DNA from 2 places in the Paraliobacillus sp. X-1268 genome. Region 2 is predicted to be linked to the other one. Evidence: riboswitches for the same ligand, from Rfam matches in the RefSeq annotation. Region 2 holds a riboswitch; the other holds the start of a gene.
What was found. A riboswitch is a leader RNA that binds a small molecule or an ion and turns the genes downstream of it on or off. The one in region 2 is predicted to bind cyclic di-GMP.
Positions count from the first base shown of each region.

Region 1: it holds a riboswitch for cyclic di-GMP, as region 2 does, so the genes downstream of both, D2K62_RS11650 (hypothetical protein) here and D2K62_RS07770 (putative bifunctional diguanylate cyclase/phosphodiesterase) in region 2, are expected to answer to the same signal.

Region 1 is NZ_QJSK01000009.1:62,938-71,231, forward strand. It holds gene odhB (2-oxoglutarate dehydrogenase complex dihydrolipoyllysine-residue succinyltransferase) at 1-1,127, shown strand, start outside; gene yhbH (sporulation protein YhbH) at 1,261-2,415, shown strand; gene D2K62_RS11635 (GNAT family N-acetyltransferase) at 2,553-3,110, shown strand; gene D2K62_RS11640 (phospholipase D-like domain-containing protein) at 3,170-3,724, opposite strand; gene D2K62_RS11645 (carbon starvation CstA family protein) at 3,913-5,349, shown strand; cyclic di-GMP riboswitch class I at 5,451-5,535, shown strand; gene D2K62_RS11650 (hypothetical protein) at 5,627-5,971, shown strand; gene D2K62_RS11655 (ketoacyl-ACP synthase III) at 6,012-6,992, shown strand; gene D2K62_RS11660 (sirohydrochlorin chelatase) at 7,029-7,769, shown strand; gene D2K62_RS11665 (hypothetical protein) at 7,880-8,294, shown strand, end outside.
Region 2 is NZ_QJSK01000004.1:14,370-22,663, reverse strand. It holds gene D2K62_RS07780 (SCO7613 C-terminal domain-containing membrane protein) at 1-1,062, shown strand, start outside; gene D2K62_RS07775 (iron-sulfur cluster assembly accessory protein) at 1,141-1,446, opposite strand; cyclic di-GMP riboswitch class I at 1,638-1,719, shown strand; gene D2K62_RS07770 (putative bifunctional diguanylate cyclase/phosphodiesterase) at 1,811-4,075, shown strand; gene D2K62_RS07765 (hypothetical protein) at 4,262-4,543, shown strand; gene D2K62_RS07760 (spore coat protein) at 4,565-4,960, shown strand; gene metE (5-methyltetrahydropteroyltriglutamate--homocysteine S-methyltransferase) at 5,386-7,674, opposite strand; gene D2K62_RS07750 (bifunctional homocysteine S-methyltransferase/methylenetetrahydrofolate reductase) at 7,699-8,294, opposite strand, start outside.

The DNA of each region.
Region 1 (8,294 bases), on a different contig from region 2:
ATAAAATTAATGTAGAAATACCCGCAAATGCTAGTGGTGTCATAACATCTATTCATAAGCAAGTGGAAGAAGAAGTACTAGTCGGTGACATTGTTGCTATCATCAATGATAAGAAAGAATTAAGTGCTAGTAAACCAGGTAAAGATGAAAAAGAATCTACATTACGAGAGCGTGCCATTCATACTGGCGAATTTAAAAAGGCTGAGGATTACATTGTAGCAACGCCTTCAGTTAGGAAAAAGGCGCGACAGTTAGCTATCGATCTAAGAGAATTAAATGGACAAGATCACATTAAGAGGATTCAGCATAGCGACATAGAAGCGTTTGCTAAACAAAAAGATTTAATAGTAGGAAATAAACCTCTAACAAACGCTTCTGAAGAAGGAGAAAAACAAGTAACGAATACATTCATAAAAGAATCTACTAAAGAAATCGAAAGAGTTAAAATGAGTCCTCGTCGTCGTACGATTGCTAAACGATTAGTGGAAGCACAACAAGAGGCAGCGATGCTAACAACATTTAATGAAATTGACTTATCAGTCGTGATGGAGATTCGTGCTAAACGAAAGGATGCATTTTTTAAGAAACATGGTGTTAAGCTAGGTTTGATGTCATTTTTTACGAAGGCAGTTGTTATGGCACTCAAGGAATTCCCTATTTTAAATGCAGAGCTACAGAGTGATGAAATTTTATTGAAGAAGTTTTATGATATTGGAATAGCAGTATCTACTAATGATGGTTTAGTTGTACCAGTACTTCGCGAAGCAGATAAACTTGGATTTGCTCAAATTGAATCAGAAATAAGCCGATTAGGTGAGAAAGCAAAGGCAAGAAAGTTAGAAATAAGCGATTTACAGGGGGGAACGTTTACTATAACAAATGGTGGTGTATTTGGTTCATTATTTTCAACACCTATTCTAAATGCACCCCAGGTCGGGATTTTGGGAATGCACACCATTCAGAAAAGGCCGGTTGTATTAGAAGACGATACCATTACAGTTAGACCAATGATGTATGTTGCACTTTCATATGACCATCGTATTATTGATGGAAAAGATGCTGTTCAATTTCTGATGTATGTAAAACAATTACTTGAAACACCATATGATCTTTTATTAGAAAGTTAATTTCAAGAGTCACATTAGATGTGACTCTTTATTTTTATGTTAATTAAATTAATTGATTTTTCTAAAATCTTAATCAAAACAATATCTACTGCATATAATAAGGAAACACACACAATAAGGAGGGGATTTACACATGTCTAAAAGTTTCTTGATTTCAGAAGATGACTGGTCACTTCATCGCAAGGGATATGATGATCAAAAGCGTCATCAAGATAAGATTAAAGATGTTCTTAAGCAGAAGCTCCCCGACCTCGTAAGTGAAGAAAGTATTGTTATGTCTAGAGGGAAAAATATTATTCGAATTCCAATTCGTTCATTAGATGAATATAAAATCCGCTACAGTCAGGAGAAAAATAAACAAGCAGGGCAAGGTGATGGTGAAAGTAAGGTTGGTGACACTGTTGCAAAGGGTGGAAAGCCTAAACAAGGTAATGGAACAGGTGAAGGAGCCGGTGATCAACCTGGAACGGATTATTATGAGGCTGAAATATCTATGGAAGAGTTACAAGAAGCTTTTTTTAGTCAACTAGAGTTACCTAATTTACAAGAAAAAGAGAAAGATAATATCGTACTAACTGATGTAACCTTTAATGATATTCGGAAAAAAGGTTTAGAAGGTAATATTGATAAGAAACGTACATTATTAGAAGCCTACAAACGAAATGCAAGGCAAGGAAGTGCTGTATTTCATCCAATTTATCCCGATGATTTACGATTTAAAACGTGGAATGAAATTGAAAAACCACAATCTAAAGCAGTTGTCTTAGCAATGATGGATACGAGTGGAAGTATGGGGCAATTTGAGAAATATATGGCACGTAGCTTCTTTTTTTGGATGACACGTTTTCTACGGACTAACTATGCAACAGTAGATATTGAATTTATAGCGCATCATACGGAGGCGAAAGTAGTAGATGAAGAAGCGTTTTTTTCTAGAGGTGAAAGTGGAGGAACCATCTGTTCATCAGCTTATAAAAAGGCATTAGAATTGATTGAATCAAAATATGATCCTGCGCAATATAATATTTATCCTTTTCATTTATCTGATGGTGATAACCTTACCTCAGATAACAGACGTTGTGTAGCGTTGGTAAAAGAACTGTTATCATACGCAAGTTTATTCGGTTATGCGGAAGTAAATCAATATCAGCGTCATTCTACATTAATGCAAGTATTTAAAGAATTTGATCAACCAAATCTTGATCATTTTATTTTGCGAAAAAAAGAAGATGTTTATTATGCGATGCAACACTTCTTTAAAAATGATAAAAAGGAAGTATATGCATAATAGATTTGTAATAATATATCAATTTAAAAGACCAAATCGAACATTGATTTGGTCTTTTATTGATTGATAATAAATAGATAAGTTTCCTATATATATATGCTAAAATAAATTTAAAAGAAAACAAGGGAGAGCGAAAAATGTTAATACATAGGATTGATGGAGAAGTCTCATTGAGAATGTTTAATGAAAGTGACGCTGAAGAATTTTACAATTTAACGATTAGCTCAAAAGACTATCTAAGAGAATGGCTTGGATGGCTTGACTATATTGAAAGTATAGAAGATACTACTCAAAATATCAAAACGAGATTAAAGGCTTTTGCAGAAAATGGTGGCTACCCAAAATCTTTTGCGATAATTTATAAGGGAGATATTGCAGGAACAATTGGATTTAATACTCTTAATAAAAACGATAAAATGGGTGACATTGGTTATTGGTTAGGTAAAGATTTTCAAGGTAAAGGTATTATGACAAGGGCTTTTATGGCTATAATTGATTATGGATTTAACGAACTTGGACTTAATAGAATTGAGATAAGCGTCGCTACTGATAACAAAAAAAGTAGAGCTCTTCCTGAACGTTTTGGTTTTAAAGTAGAAGCTGAATTAAGACAAGCAGAATGGCTGTATGACCATTATGTAGACCACGTTATTTATGGACTTTTGGCGGAAGAAATAGAAAAAATCCATGTTTAAAAATAAAAACGCTCAACGTACTTGAAGAATTCCAAGTGTGTTGAGCGTTTTTCTAGTTTTTAAGGTGTCCAATATGTGTAATCATCGCTTTCCCATAAAGTAAGGAATAAATCATTCCATTCTGTTGCTAATGTAGTATTTTCAATGGAAAAAAGAAGTTCTTGATTTTCTTCACTAGAGTTGTCTGTATAATTAAATGAACCAGCCACTACTGTTGTTTGATCTGCAATTGTTAATTTTAAATGCATTTTAGTTTCGGTATTTATCTTGATTGGAATACCAGCTTCCCAAAATGAGGTAAAAATCTCCTCACTATCTTCATTCGTTATCTTCTCTTGATCTGTTATTATCTGAATAGCTACACCACGCTGATTTGCCTCAAGTATAGCCTCTGAAATAACTGTATCATCAAGATTATAAATAGCTATATCAAGGCTTTCGGTTGAATTGTTAATGATATCTAGCAATTGTTGTTCGGGATCTCCCTCCAAATTACTGAGAGAATAGGAGATTTTGCTTCCAGTTGCATCTATTTCATTTGTATTATTATCAAAGATGAAATAGACATTTAACAGGATGGAAAGTGCCAAAAAGACACTAATAATTTTATTCATAAAATGTTCCTTTCTTAGGTGAGATGATATCCTCTACATTACCGATTATAAGATTCATTTCTTAAAAATCCCTTAACTGCCAATAGTATATTTATTTAAAAGATAGTTTTTTCAGAATATTGTATTTACTTTTTGTCAGAAAGTGTTACTATATGTATACTTTACGATTTTAACAGGGGGAAATGGATATGGTAACATTTTTACTTGCATTATTTGCACTTATACTTGGTTATATTTTTTATTCTAAATTTGTCGAGAAAGTTTTTGTAGTAAACGATGAAACAGTTACACCTGCATATAGTAAGCGTGATAATTTAGACTTTATTCCAATGAGTTGGTGGAAGGGAAACTTGATTCAATTGCTAAATATTGCGGGATTAGGTCCAATATACGGAGCGGTTGCTGGCGCTCTGTATGGGCCAGTAGCATTCTTTTGGATTGTGTTAGGTAGTATATTTGCAGGGGGCGTACACGATTATTTTTCAGGAATGATGTCCTTACGTCACGGTGGGGCACAATTTCCAACGCTTGTTGGCCGATATTTAGGAAAGTATATCAAGTCATTTATTAATGTTATTTCACTTGTTTTAATGATTTTGGTTGCAGCAGCATTCACTGCTGGACCTGCACAATTGATTTCGCAAATTACACCATTAAGCTTTTTTGTTTCCTTAGTAATTATCTTTGCTTATTTTGTTATAGCAACTGTATTGCCAATTAATCGTGTTATTGGACGAATCTACCCAATTCTAGGAGCGATCTTGTTAATAATGGCAGCTTCTGTTGGAATTGCCTTGCTGTTTTCAGGAAAACCAATCCCTAATATTACATTGCAAAATTTGCATCCTGGTGATTTACCTATTTGGCCTTTATTAATGGTTACAATATCGTGTGGAGCAATTTCTGGTTTTCACTCGACACAAAGTCCAATTATTGCGAGTACAATGAAAAAGGAAACAGATGGGCGTAGAATTTTTTACGGAGCAATGATCACTGAAGGAGTTATTGCATTAATTTGGGCAGCTGCAGGGATGACTTTCTTTAATGGAACTACTGGATTACAAGAAGCATTAGCCGCTGGAGGTCCGTCAGGTGTTGTTAACGAAATTTCAACGTCATTACTTGGAGTTACTGGTGGGATTCTAGCGATATTCGGTGTAATTATTCTGCCAATAACAACTGGGGATACTGCATTACGATCATCACGAATGATTTTAACAGATATGCTTTCGAATATATTTGATATGAATAATAAAATTAAAGTACTACTTATTGCAATTCCAGTTTCTATTCCTGCATTCTTTCTAGCGACCATTGATTATACATTTTTATGGCGGTATGTTGGCTGGACAAATCAAGTGGTTGCAACAGTAATGCTTTGGACAGCTGCAATGTATCTAGTTGAAAGTCATAAATTTCATTGGATAGCAGCAATACCGGCTATTTTTATGACTGGTGTATCGACAACATACATTTTTTATGCTCCTGAAGGATTGGGACTTGATTATAGTCTTTCTTTAACAATTGGTTTTATTTTAACTTTATTAGTAGTAGCGTGGTATATAATCCAATTAGTTAAATATCAAAGAATTAAAAAAAGAAGTGCACAATTAAACATAGCATAACTAAAAGGTACCTTCTAAAGGTGCCTTTTTAAAGTTAATTTATTTAAATTAGAACTACTAATTTAGAACATATTATGATATTATATTTAAGCAATTATAACTATATACTTTGGCAAACTTATTGAAAAATGAGGACGCAAAGCCACGAATCTAAAGCTTTAGAGCAAAGATAGTCGAGCTGCATTTAGTCATTTAGCACGTATTAAAATGATTGTGAGCCTACAAATGTTTTTGTAGGCTTTTTTGCGTACATGGTATAAAACAGGGGGAAAGTGTAATGGAAAAGTATAGTATTAAGGTTGATGAAACAAATAAGAAAGTAGACATGATTGTAAGTGGTTCGTTTGAGCCTGCAGATGTGGAGCAGTTCGTGAAAGATTATCAAACAAAAATAGGTGCTATTACAACTAATCAATATACATTAGATGTTGATTGTACCACTATGAATATACTGACAAAAGATATGGTGCCGAGTTTAGAAAATTCATTTAAAATGTACAACCAATCAGGATTCGAAAAGATTCTTTTCACAATCAAGAAAAATCCTGTAATAAAAATGCAGTTGAAACGAATTGCTAAAAATTCAGGTTTAACAAATTCTGAAGTAGTCGAGATTGCGTAAAACTATTTAAATGATATTGGTTTAAAGGTGGGTATTGTTAGTGGAAAACATTAGAATTAAAGGGGTAGATGTTTATCATCCGGATAAGATTCTGGATAATGCATATTTCATTAATCATTTTGCTGAGAGAGATAAAGATATAGAGAGATTTTTAACACATATGGGTAGAGATAAGAGATATGTGATTGATAATTCAGAAGAAAATGGATTGACAATGGGAGTCGCTGTTGCACGAAAATTATTAAAAAAGCTAAATCTCACTGGTAAGGATATCGATATGATTGTATTTTCAACGCAAGTACCAGAAACTACTTTTCCTACTAATACGATGTTTTTACATGCTGCAATTGAGGCAGATAGTGAGACGATAATATTTGACTCTAATGCTAATTGTGCTGGCATGACAGTTGCTGTAGAACAAGCGTCTTATTATATGAAAGCAAATGCTCGAATAAATAAAACACTTGTTGTAGGCTCTGACTATAATTCGCTTATTAGCAATCCAGAAGATGAGATTACATATGCTAATTATGGTGACGCTGCTGCCGCTGTAGTGTTGGAGAAAACAAAAGAAGATTCTGGTTTTATTGATGCTATCTACCATACTGATTCAGTTAATCATGATAAAATTATGTATCCTGGAAATGGCTTATCGAATATAAACAGTGAAGAAGATAAATATATTAAATGGCTTCCTTTTAATGCCGATTTGGCAATGCCACCAACTTATAGAATGTTAGATAGACTATTAGAAAGAAACAATCTAACAACAAATGACATAAAAGCCTACTGCTTATCCCAATTCTCTTTAGCTAATATCTTGAAAATTCAAAATAAATTTGCTTTAGATCAGAAACAATTGATTTATGTTGGAGATCGCTTTGGTTATACAGGTACCAGTAGTCCATTTATTGCTTTACATGAAGCAGTAGAAACTGGAGTTGTAACACGTGGAGATTATGTTGTTTTTTGGACGATAGGTGCAGGTTTTCAACTTGTCGCAATGTTGTTTAAATATTAGTTTAAATGATAGAATGTTGTTAGAGGTGAATTATGTATGCGAGCAGTTCTTTATATATGCCATGGTAGTAAAAATGATCAAACGAATAAACAATTTCAATTAGAATTGGAACAGATGGAACAATACATCAATGCTCCAATCCAGATCACTGCTTTTCTAGAAGCAGAGCCATCAATTATTGAAGGTGTTACAAAATGTTCGGAGCAAGGTGCGACAGAAATTATTCTTGTGCCTATTTTTCTATTACCTGGAGTGCATGTAATAAAGGATATTCCTAATGAAGTGAAAATTGCACAACGCACATTTCCCGAGATACCTATCCATTTAGGGGAACCATTAGGTGCTAGGGAACAACTTATTTTAAATACTCAAAAGCGTATAGTAAATAAGCGTTTGAAGGGTAAACAAAAAAGAGAAGCAGTTCTCCTTGTTTCACACGGTAGTAGGTATTTAGAAGCAAGTAATACATTTACTTATTTTGCACGTGAATTAGAAAATAGATTGCTAGAATTACCTGTCTTCGAATCTTATTTGAATTCGAACAAACCAAATTTCGAATCTGAATTAAGACGTTTATTGGCAGCTGATTATGAGGTTATTTATCTAGTGCCACACTTTTTTTCAATAGGGTTTTTCCCTGAAAAGATAAAACAAACAGCATCATATGTTCAGGGGAATCAAGAACAGACAGAAGTTATTTATGTAGATCCTATTACGTTTGATCAGGATATTTATGCAAATATCAAAACTAATTATAACAGAACAATTATCCGATAAATGGATATTAGTTCTGTTTTTTTTATATAAACTGAAACGGATCGAACGATTTCTACGTCTAATAAATAACATGTTTTTTGTTGAAAAAATAGAAGGAGGGACGAAAATTAATGAAAAAATATGTTTTCTTGTGTATGATAAGTTTTTTTACACTGATTGGTTGTAAACAACAGGTAGCGATTCCTGAAGGTTATTATGCTTATGAAAATTCGGAAGTAGAAAAAGCTTTAGAGGGACTTTCATTCAATCCTGAAACACCGGAATTCGTCCCTATTCAAGTGGATTTTATTATTTCAGATCAGTATGTAGTTAATGATACAAATCAAGAGGCTGTAGATATTAGTTTTTATTCCCAAGAAAATGATCTTTTAACGTTTCAAGCAGTTGAGGGAGAATTTAAGAATCTTATTGACGGGGATCCGATTAAATTGGAAGGAGAAATAAGCGGCTCTTACATTGATAATAACTTCGCAAAAACACTTCATTGGAGTAAAGCAGGTATATCGTATAAATTAGTTTACCGTT
Region 2 (8,294 bases):
AGCATTCTATTCTTTGTAGGATGGTTCGTTGTAAATAAGACTTGGAAGGAAAGAATGGAATGGTATATTATTCCTTTTTCTAACTACGGTTTATATACGATTCTTAGCGTATACGAAGTTAATTCATTAGGAGGGGTTTTATCCGTTCTATCTTATGTACTTCTTAATGTTTACTTTTTACACAGGAGAAAGTGGTTTGTTGGTTTAGTGATTCCTTTAACATTATCGTTAGGCATTTGGGAACAACAACGCTATTTGTATCAAGATACTCAGTTGTTTTTAATTAGTTTGGCTAGTTTTTTTATTCTATTTATTGCAGGGAAAATCTTGTTTAAGAGCCTGTACCAATGGAATGAAGAAAGTCGCTATATTGATTGGTATTCTATTGTAGCTGTATTTTATCTTGGTTATTCTTTCACTTTTCTTCAAACATTTAATAGTGTTTGGATACAGATTATTCCATATGTGTTACTAACGATATGGCTATTTGCGCAAGTGAGAAGGTTTCAATATCACATAGCGCAGAAAGCTATTGTCACATTAGGTTTGGTTAGTTTTCTGCCAACTTATTATTCTATTATAGAGGAATATCTCTCTTTTATTTCGGAACTTTTTCATACGGAATTTAGGGTTTTACCTGTTCTTGTCTTAGCAATTATTTTGAGTCTGAAGACTTGGAAAAACTATAAAAACATAATGTCACCTATTCAATCGCTCTCTTTATTGTTAGTGACCGTCATTTTAGTAATGGATGCAATTTCGAGTAATACGATATGGGATGCTTTAATTGTCGGAGTTCTTTCCTTACTATCTTTAGTGATAGGAGCTCAATTTCAAATTAAATCTTACTTTTTTATTGGGTTTGGTACACTTCTCTTTAATGTGATCTATCAGACTAAACCATATTGGGGCAATATGCCTTGGTGGGCGTATCTATTACTTGCAGGTTTCCTATTAATTGGTATAGCAAGCTATAACGAGTGGCAAAAGCAAAGAAAAGAAGAGGGAAGGCTAGTAAAGAAAGTGAAAAAACTAGTCTCGAAATTCAAGGAATGGAATTAACGTCATCAAAAATAGAAATTTTTTATTAGTGAGAAAAACACGCGTCTATCATCTGAATAATGGATAGACGCGTGTTTTTTAATGATGATGTGGCGGTAAGCCTTTAGATGAGTTACTTATAGCAAATCCTTCTTGTGGAACAAAGAAATATTGAATCCAGACGCCATCTAAAAAGTCTTCTCTAGCATCTAGTAATACATCGATATCTTTATCCGTTTTAACAATTTCATCATGTTCTGTCGGTGTATCTAACATCACGTCATAGTGCGCATGATTTCCGTGCATCTCCGTTACATATACACGAACCATTTTTCCTTCTGCACCATCACTTTCCAACCAACCTCTAAGTATTTTTGCAGCATTGCGATTCATTTTACATTGCATGTTCGACACCTCATTTCTATATCTATTATTACCGTGTTAAAGAAAAAAATAAAGTGATTTGCATAAACCAACTATTTAATACAGTGAATTTTATGGGAAATATTTTGTTTGAAGTCAAATTATAGTTATAAAGTACCGCATAGGCTGCTTATTTATGATACAATCGAACTATATTATAAAAATGAACTTCTGCATTGAAAAGGCAAACTTATTGAAAAATAAGGACGCAAAGTAACAGGCCTAAGGGAAAACTATGGTGGCTGTGTTACCAAATGGGCAACGATAACTGGTAATTCTAAGGTTATTTCCATTGGGAATAGCCTTTTTATGTATGTTGTGACTATCTGGATCGGGGTGAAGTGCGATGTTTTCCTCTAAACGAAAAGCGATTTTATCCGCTTTTAGTATAGCTTTTAGTTATTATATTGTCTTGTTACTTTTACAGGATCATGATTGGCTACGTTCTTTTCTTACTATTAGTCTACAAGCTATACTCGGAATTATTGCTTTATTTTGGTTAAACAAAGCATATCGTATTACTACTGATAAACAAAGGTATTTTTGGCTGATTTTAAGTATCGGTCTATTTTTTCATACAGTTTCTAGTATTAATTGGTTGGTAGCTTTCCTAACACTGGATTCTATGAAGTATCCTGAAGCATCTTTTTTATTATGGTTACTAGCTTATATTTGTTTTCTAATTGGGTTACTTTATAAAATTAGGGTTATTAAAACAACTATTTCTACTACTCCCTATTTATTTACCGTAGTGGTTTTTATGACTTTTACAACTTCAGTCAGTGCGTATTATTTAATGAGTCCAATTCTAGTTGCTCAAGGAGAAGAGATATTTGGCACGGTGGTCACCTTACTTTACCTAATTTGCAGTATTAGTATTTTGTTTGCGATTTCAAATTTATATTTCCTATCACATAATTCTAAAGAAAAGGAGATCATGATCTTTATAATTGCTGGCTTCTTTTTTCAAGTAGTTGCTGATATATACTATACGTATTTAAATGTAATGGGAGGATATCAGATTGGAAGTCTTGTGGATGTTGTTTGGTTTTTCGCTTTATTAATGATTGGTGTCTCAGGGAAATTCGTGCATTCAAATACAACAGAGTTAGATTGGAAAGTCATTAATTACTTTAACAACAGAGAAAATGCCTTACCTTATATTAGTGCGATTACATTATTAATCCTCGTAACACAAAGTTATAATTGGGAACTTAATGCGTTAAGTATAGGATTAAGTGTTACCTTTTTCATGATTATTGGTCGCCAACTAGTAGTTATGCGAAAAAACAGTAAGTTAGTAAGTGAGTATAGAAACTTAGCTTATCATGATACATTAACAGGTTTGAAAAATAGAGCTTCCTTTATTGAAGATCTAGGAACGATGATGGAAAAGGCTAAAGAATCTAATAAACCGTTGGCGTTATTGTTAATGGATTTAGATCGCTTTAAGAGTATTAATGATACATTAGGACACCAAATTGGAGATCGTGTCTTACAAATAGCCTCAGACAGATTAAGAAAAGTATTAAGCAGTACGGCAGATGTTTATCGAGTTGGGGGAGACGAGTTTGTTGTTATTTTGCCAGGTCAGAATCAAAAGGATTGTAGCCATATTGCCGATAACTTGTTGTGTGTTTTTAACAAACCTTTTTTAATTGATTATCATGAAATTCCCATTGCACCCAGCATTGGAATTAGTATGTATCCAACCGATGGGTTAGACGGACTTAAATTATTTAAACATGCAGATGCAGCAATGTATGTTGCGAAGAGTAAGGGAAATAAATATCACTTTTTTAATCCAGAACTAAATGCACATATTACGCGCAAAATGACAATTGAGATTGAGTTAAAAAAAGCAATTGAATTAAATCAATTATCACTTTTGTATCAACCAAAAGTAAATATCCAATCAGGTGCGATAATTGGAATGGAAGCATTGTTAAGATGGAATCATCCAGTATTAGGTCAAGTCTCACCTGCTGAATTTATTCCCATAGCAGAGGAAACGGGACAAATATTTTCGATTGGTGAATGGGTCATGCGTAGAGCTTGTCAGCAGAATATAGATTGGCAAAAGAAAGGTTTTCAACCGTTATGTGTTTCCGTAAATATTTCTGTCCAACAGTTTGAACAAGAAAGCTTTGTTACGATAGTACGTGATGTTTTAATTGAAACAGGTCTTCCAGCAAACTATTTAGAATTGGAAATAACAGAAAGTATTATGCATAATATTGAATCGTCCATTGAGGTTTTAAACGGTTTAAAAGAACTTGGAATTGAAACTGCTATTGATGATTTTGGTACAGGTTATTCGTCATTACATATCCTAAAAGAGTTACCTATTAACACAATTAAAATAGATAAGTCCTTTATCGAGCATATAGAAAATGCAAAGGATCTTTCTATTGTAAAAACAATTATAGATATTGGAATAAACTTAAATTTAAATATAATTGCTGAGGGAATAGAAACACACCAGCAAGCTAAAGCTCTCTTAGAGTTACAATGTGGATATGGACAAGGTTATTTATATGCGAAACCGTCAGATGTTAATGCATTTGAAGAGATTCTTTTAAGTTCTTTTGCAACAGAAACCGTAGATTGAAAAATGCTAGTTAATGAAAGTAATCGTCACAGTCAATGATTGTGTCGGTTGCTTTTTTATTTTCTAGTCGTTTCAATCGGTAACATTTGTCCATTCTTGTACTATTCGTGATAAGAACCCGCTCACATTATAGATAATCGTATATATATATGGTGTAAGATAACTTAGCCAAAAGGGGGGAGAACATTGACAGATGGGGATATCCAAAACCAGTTGAATCAAATATCAAGTGACTTGATTCAAGTACATGTCTCTGATCTTTTTAAGAGACTAAATATTTCTAGAAATACAGAACTGTCAGATGATGAAAAAAGCAACCTTAAAAAGTCGGTTGAAGGACTTAAAGCACAAACAGAGGCTTTTTTAGCTGATCAACAAAATAGTGAAAAAACGATGACTGTACAGACAGAGGCATTAATTGAAAAATTGCAGCAAATCAAGCGCAATAAAGACAATTCTGAGTCCTAAAAAAAACAAGGAGGTATTTTTGTGAGTAGAACGAATAATCAATCAAGAGCGGTTAGTCAGTATGCAGACCAAATTTCTGACATTGAGCAGCAATCAAAAGAGGCAATTTTTATTTTGAACTCCACAGATGTAACGGTGGATACGACTGATACCCAGGTGGCTGTATCATTGCAAGCCGCCTTGCAAGTAGCGATCGTTATTGTAGTAAACATTTCAATAGCGAGTAGTTCAAGAGCACAAGAGGTAACAGAAGAACTTCTAGGATATTCTAGAATTGATCAATCTAACAGACAACTTATTGTAATTGACGGAAGTGAATCTGTTAACGTAACAACTACCGATACGGATGTTGCAGCATCCATCCAAGTGCTTTTACAGATTCTTTTAACACTTGTTGCACAGTTAGACATTCTTTAATAAAAAGAGAAGTTCTCCTTTCCATTAATTAATAATATCCTATTGGTCCCCCTGCTACTGAACCATAATAATTGGTTCAGTAGCATTTTATGTTTCTTTAATTAAAATGTACCTAATTTGCGAATAATTAATAGTGAAAATAAGGAATCTCACGGTTAACATCGATAAATTCAGACGAAAAAATCACAGGCTTAACGCAATCTAGAAATAAACAACACTTTCTTAATGATAAATTCCAATTGTGAGAGGTTCATAAGTTAACGTAGCAATTACCTTTCCATTACAACAATCATCAACTGCGACACAAGGCTCGCTCTAAAAATACACGACGCTTTCCGCAGGCACGTCTACGTCTTCAGCTAACTTCGTAAAGTAAAAAGCCCTCCAGCGCAGATAACTGTGGAGGGCTTGCTAATATTACTATTCTATTTCTGATAAGATAGTGCTGTTTTTCTTATGATCTTTGCAGCATCTACCATTGTTTGAAGTGCTTCTATTGTTTCAGTTTCATTCCTAGTCTTTAAACCACAATCGGGATTAATCCAAAACTGATTTGGTGAAATCGTTTGTAATGCTCGGTTAATATTTTGCTTAATTTCTTCTATACTTGGGACACGAGGACTATGAATATCATAAACACCAAGTCCAATTTCCTTGTTATAGGTATTATCTTCGAAAGTAGCAATCAAGTTCCCGTGACTTCTTGACGTTTCAATTGAAATTACGTCTGCATCAAGCCCATCAATCGCTTCAAAGATATCTTCAAAATTCGAATAACACATATGGGTATGAATTTGTGTATCCACTTCAACTGATGATGTAGCTAATCTAAATGCCGTAACCGCATCGTCTAAGTAGGCAGGCCATTTGTTTCGATCTAATGGTAGTCCTTCGCGTAATGCTGGTTCATCCACTTGAATAATTTTAATGTTACTTTCCTCTAATATTTCTATTTCTGCCTTTAATGCAATTGCAATTTGGTTTAGAACCGTCTTACGAGGTAAATCATCATGCACAAACGACCAATTATAAATAGTTGTTGGTCCAGTAAGCATGCCTTTTACCGGTTTTGTTGTTAAGGATTGGGCATATACAATCTCTTTTACTGTCATCGGTTTTGCAAAAGAGACATCACCGACAATTACTGGTGGTTTTACACAACGTGAGCCATAAGACTGGACCCAGCCAAACTTGGTAACAGTAAAGCCATTCAGCTTCTCACCAAAATATTCCACCATATCTGTTCGCTCAGGCTCTCCATGAACGAGAACATCAAGCCCAATCTGATCCTGTATTGTTATCCATTTCTTGATATAGTCACGAATATATTGTTCATACTCTCCTGTTGTTACATGTCCTTTTCGCCATTTTGTTCGTACTTTTTTCAATTCACTTGTTTGCGGTAAACTGCCTATTGTTGTTGTCGGTAACAAAGGTAATTGGAAATACTGCTTTTGTTTTTTTATTCGTTCTGAAAAGATTACTGTCCCATTTATATCGGTATCTGTTAAGTTTTCAAGCTTTTGATGCACTTCTTGATTTTTACCGAAACTTGCATCCTTCCATTGTTTAAGCGATTCAGTAGCATCTTTTAAATCTGATTGAACAAGATCTCGCCCCTTATCTAATGCTTTTGTAAGCGTAACAATCTCGGCTAATTTTTCATCTGCAAATGCTAACCCGCCATAGATAAAAGGATCAATCTCTTGCTCCAGTTTTTTTGTTACTGGAACATGTAGAAGGGAGGTAGACGGTTGAATAATTAACTTATTTGTTACAATTTGTTTTAACTGCTCTAACACATCTAAACGTTCTTCTAAATCAGCACGCCATATGTTACGACCATTTATAATGCCTGCTGCTAAGACTTTATCATGTGGAAATCCATGTTTTTGAATAAATGAAAGGGCATCACCATGAACAAAATCTAGGCCAATTCCTTGTACAGGGAAATCTACTACTTTTTTATAATCCACTACATTTTCAAAATACGTTTGTAACAGAATATTTATGTTAGGAACTGCTTTATTTATTGTGTCATACGCCTTTCTTGCAAAAGTTAAAATATGTGGAGATAAATTCGTACCGAAAATGGGTTCATCTACTTGTACCCAAGATACCCCAGCTTGCTCCAACTCTTTTAAAACTTGAATGTAAAGTGGTATGAATGTTTCTAGCAACTTTTCAAAATGTACATCATCTTGGATTTTTGCTAATTTCAAATACGTAATTGGGCCTAATAACACGGGTTTTCCATCAATACCAAATTCTTCTTTTGCCTCTTGATAGAAAGAAAGTGGATGATTTTCTGTCACACTTGGTTGGATATTTTCTAACTCTGGTACGATGTAATGATAATTCGTGTTAAACCACTTTGTCATTTCCGATGCAACTGCGTTTTTTGTTCCGCGTGCAACGGCAAAATAAGTGTCTAAGCCTACCTTGCCACCTTTATAATCAAAACGTTCTGGTATGACACCAAACATAACAGAAGTATCTAATACATGATCATATAAAGAAAAGTCACCAACTGGAATAAGATCAATGCCTTTCTCTTGTTGCTTTTTAAGGTTATTTAGTCTTATCACTTTCGTTATTAAAAGTAATTCTGTTTCTTGAATTTTCCCTTCCCAAAATTGCTCGAGTGCTTGTTTCCATTCTCTTTTTTCACCGATTCGTGGATAACCTAGATTGGAACTAATTATTTTTGTCATGTATAAACCTCCATTAAAATAGTCTTATAAAATTATTTCTTGCGCATTTTCAACCTTTTGTTTGATATAACTGGAAAGTTTAACTGTGATGTCATAGCGCATAAATGGTGTTACTAAATAGATGCCATTAAAATGTTCAAAAGCAACATCGATTAATTCTTTTGCTACTGACATACCTTCTTGTTCTGCCAGTATTCTATTATCACCTGTCGCCTTCATTCGTTGACGGACGTCATCTGTTAGTTTCATACCTGGTACTTCATGATGTAGGAATTCTGCATTTCGTGAGGATGTGAGTGGCATAATACCAATATAGATTGGTTGTTTAATATGTTTAGTTGCTTGTTTTAGCGACTCAATTTGTTCGGGTTGATAAATTGGTTGGGTCAAAAAATAATCTGCTCCACAATCAATTTTTTTCTCTAGCCTACGTACTGCTTTATCAAGGTGATGAACATTGGGGTTAAAAGCTGCTGCGATACGAAAGGATGTTTTTTCTTTTAATGACTTACCTGAAAATGAGATACCTTCATTACATTGTTTGATTAGCTTAATCAATTCAAAAGATGTAGCGTCAAATACCGACGATGCACCTGGAAAACCGCCTATCTTAGTAGGAT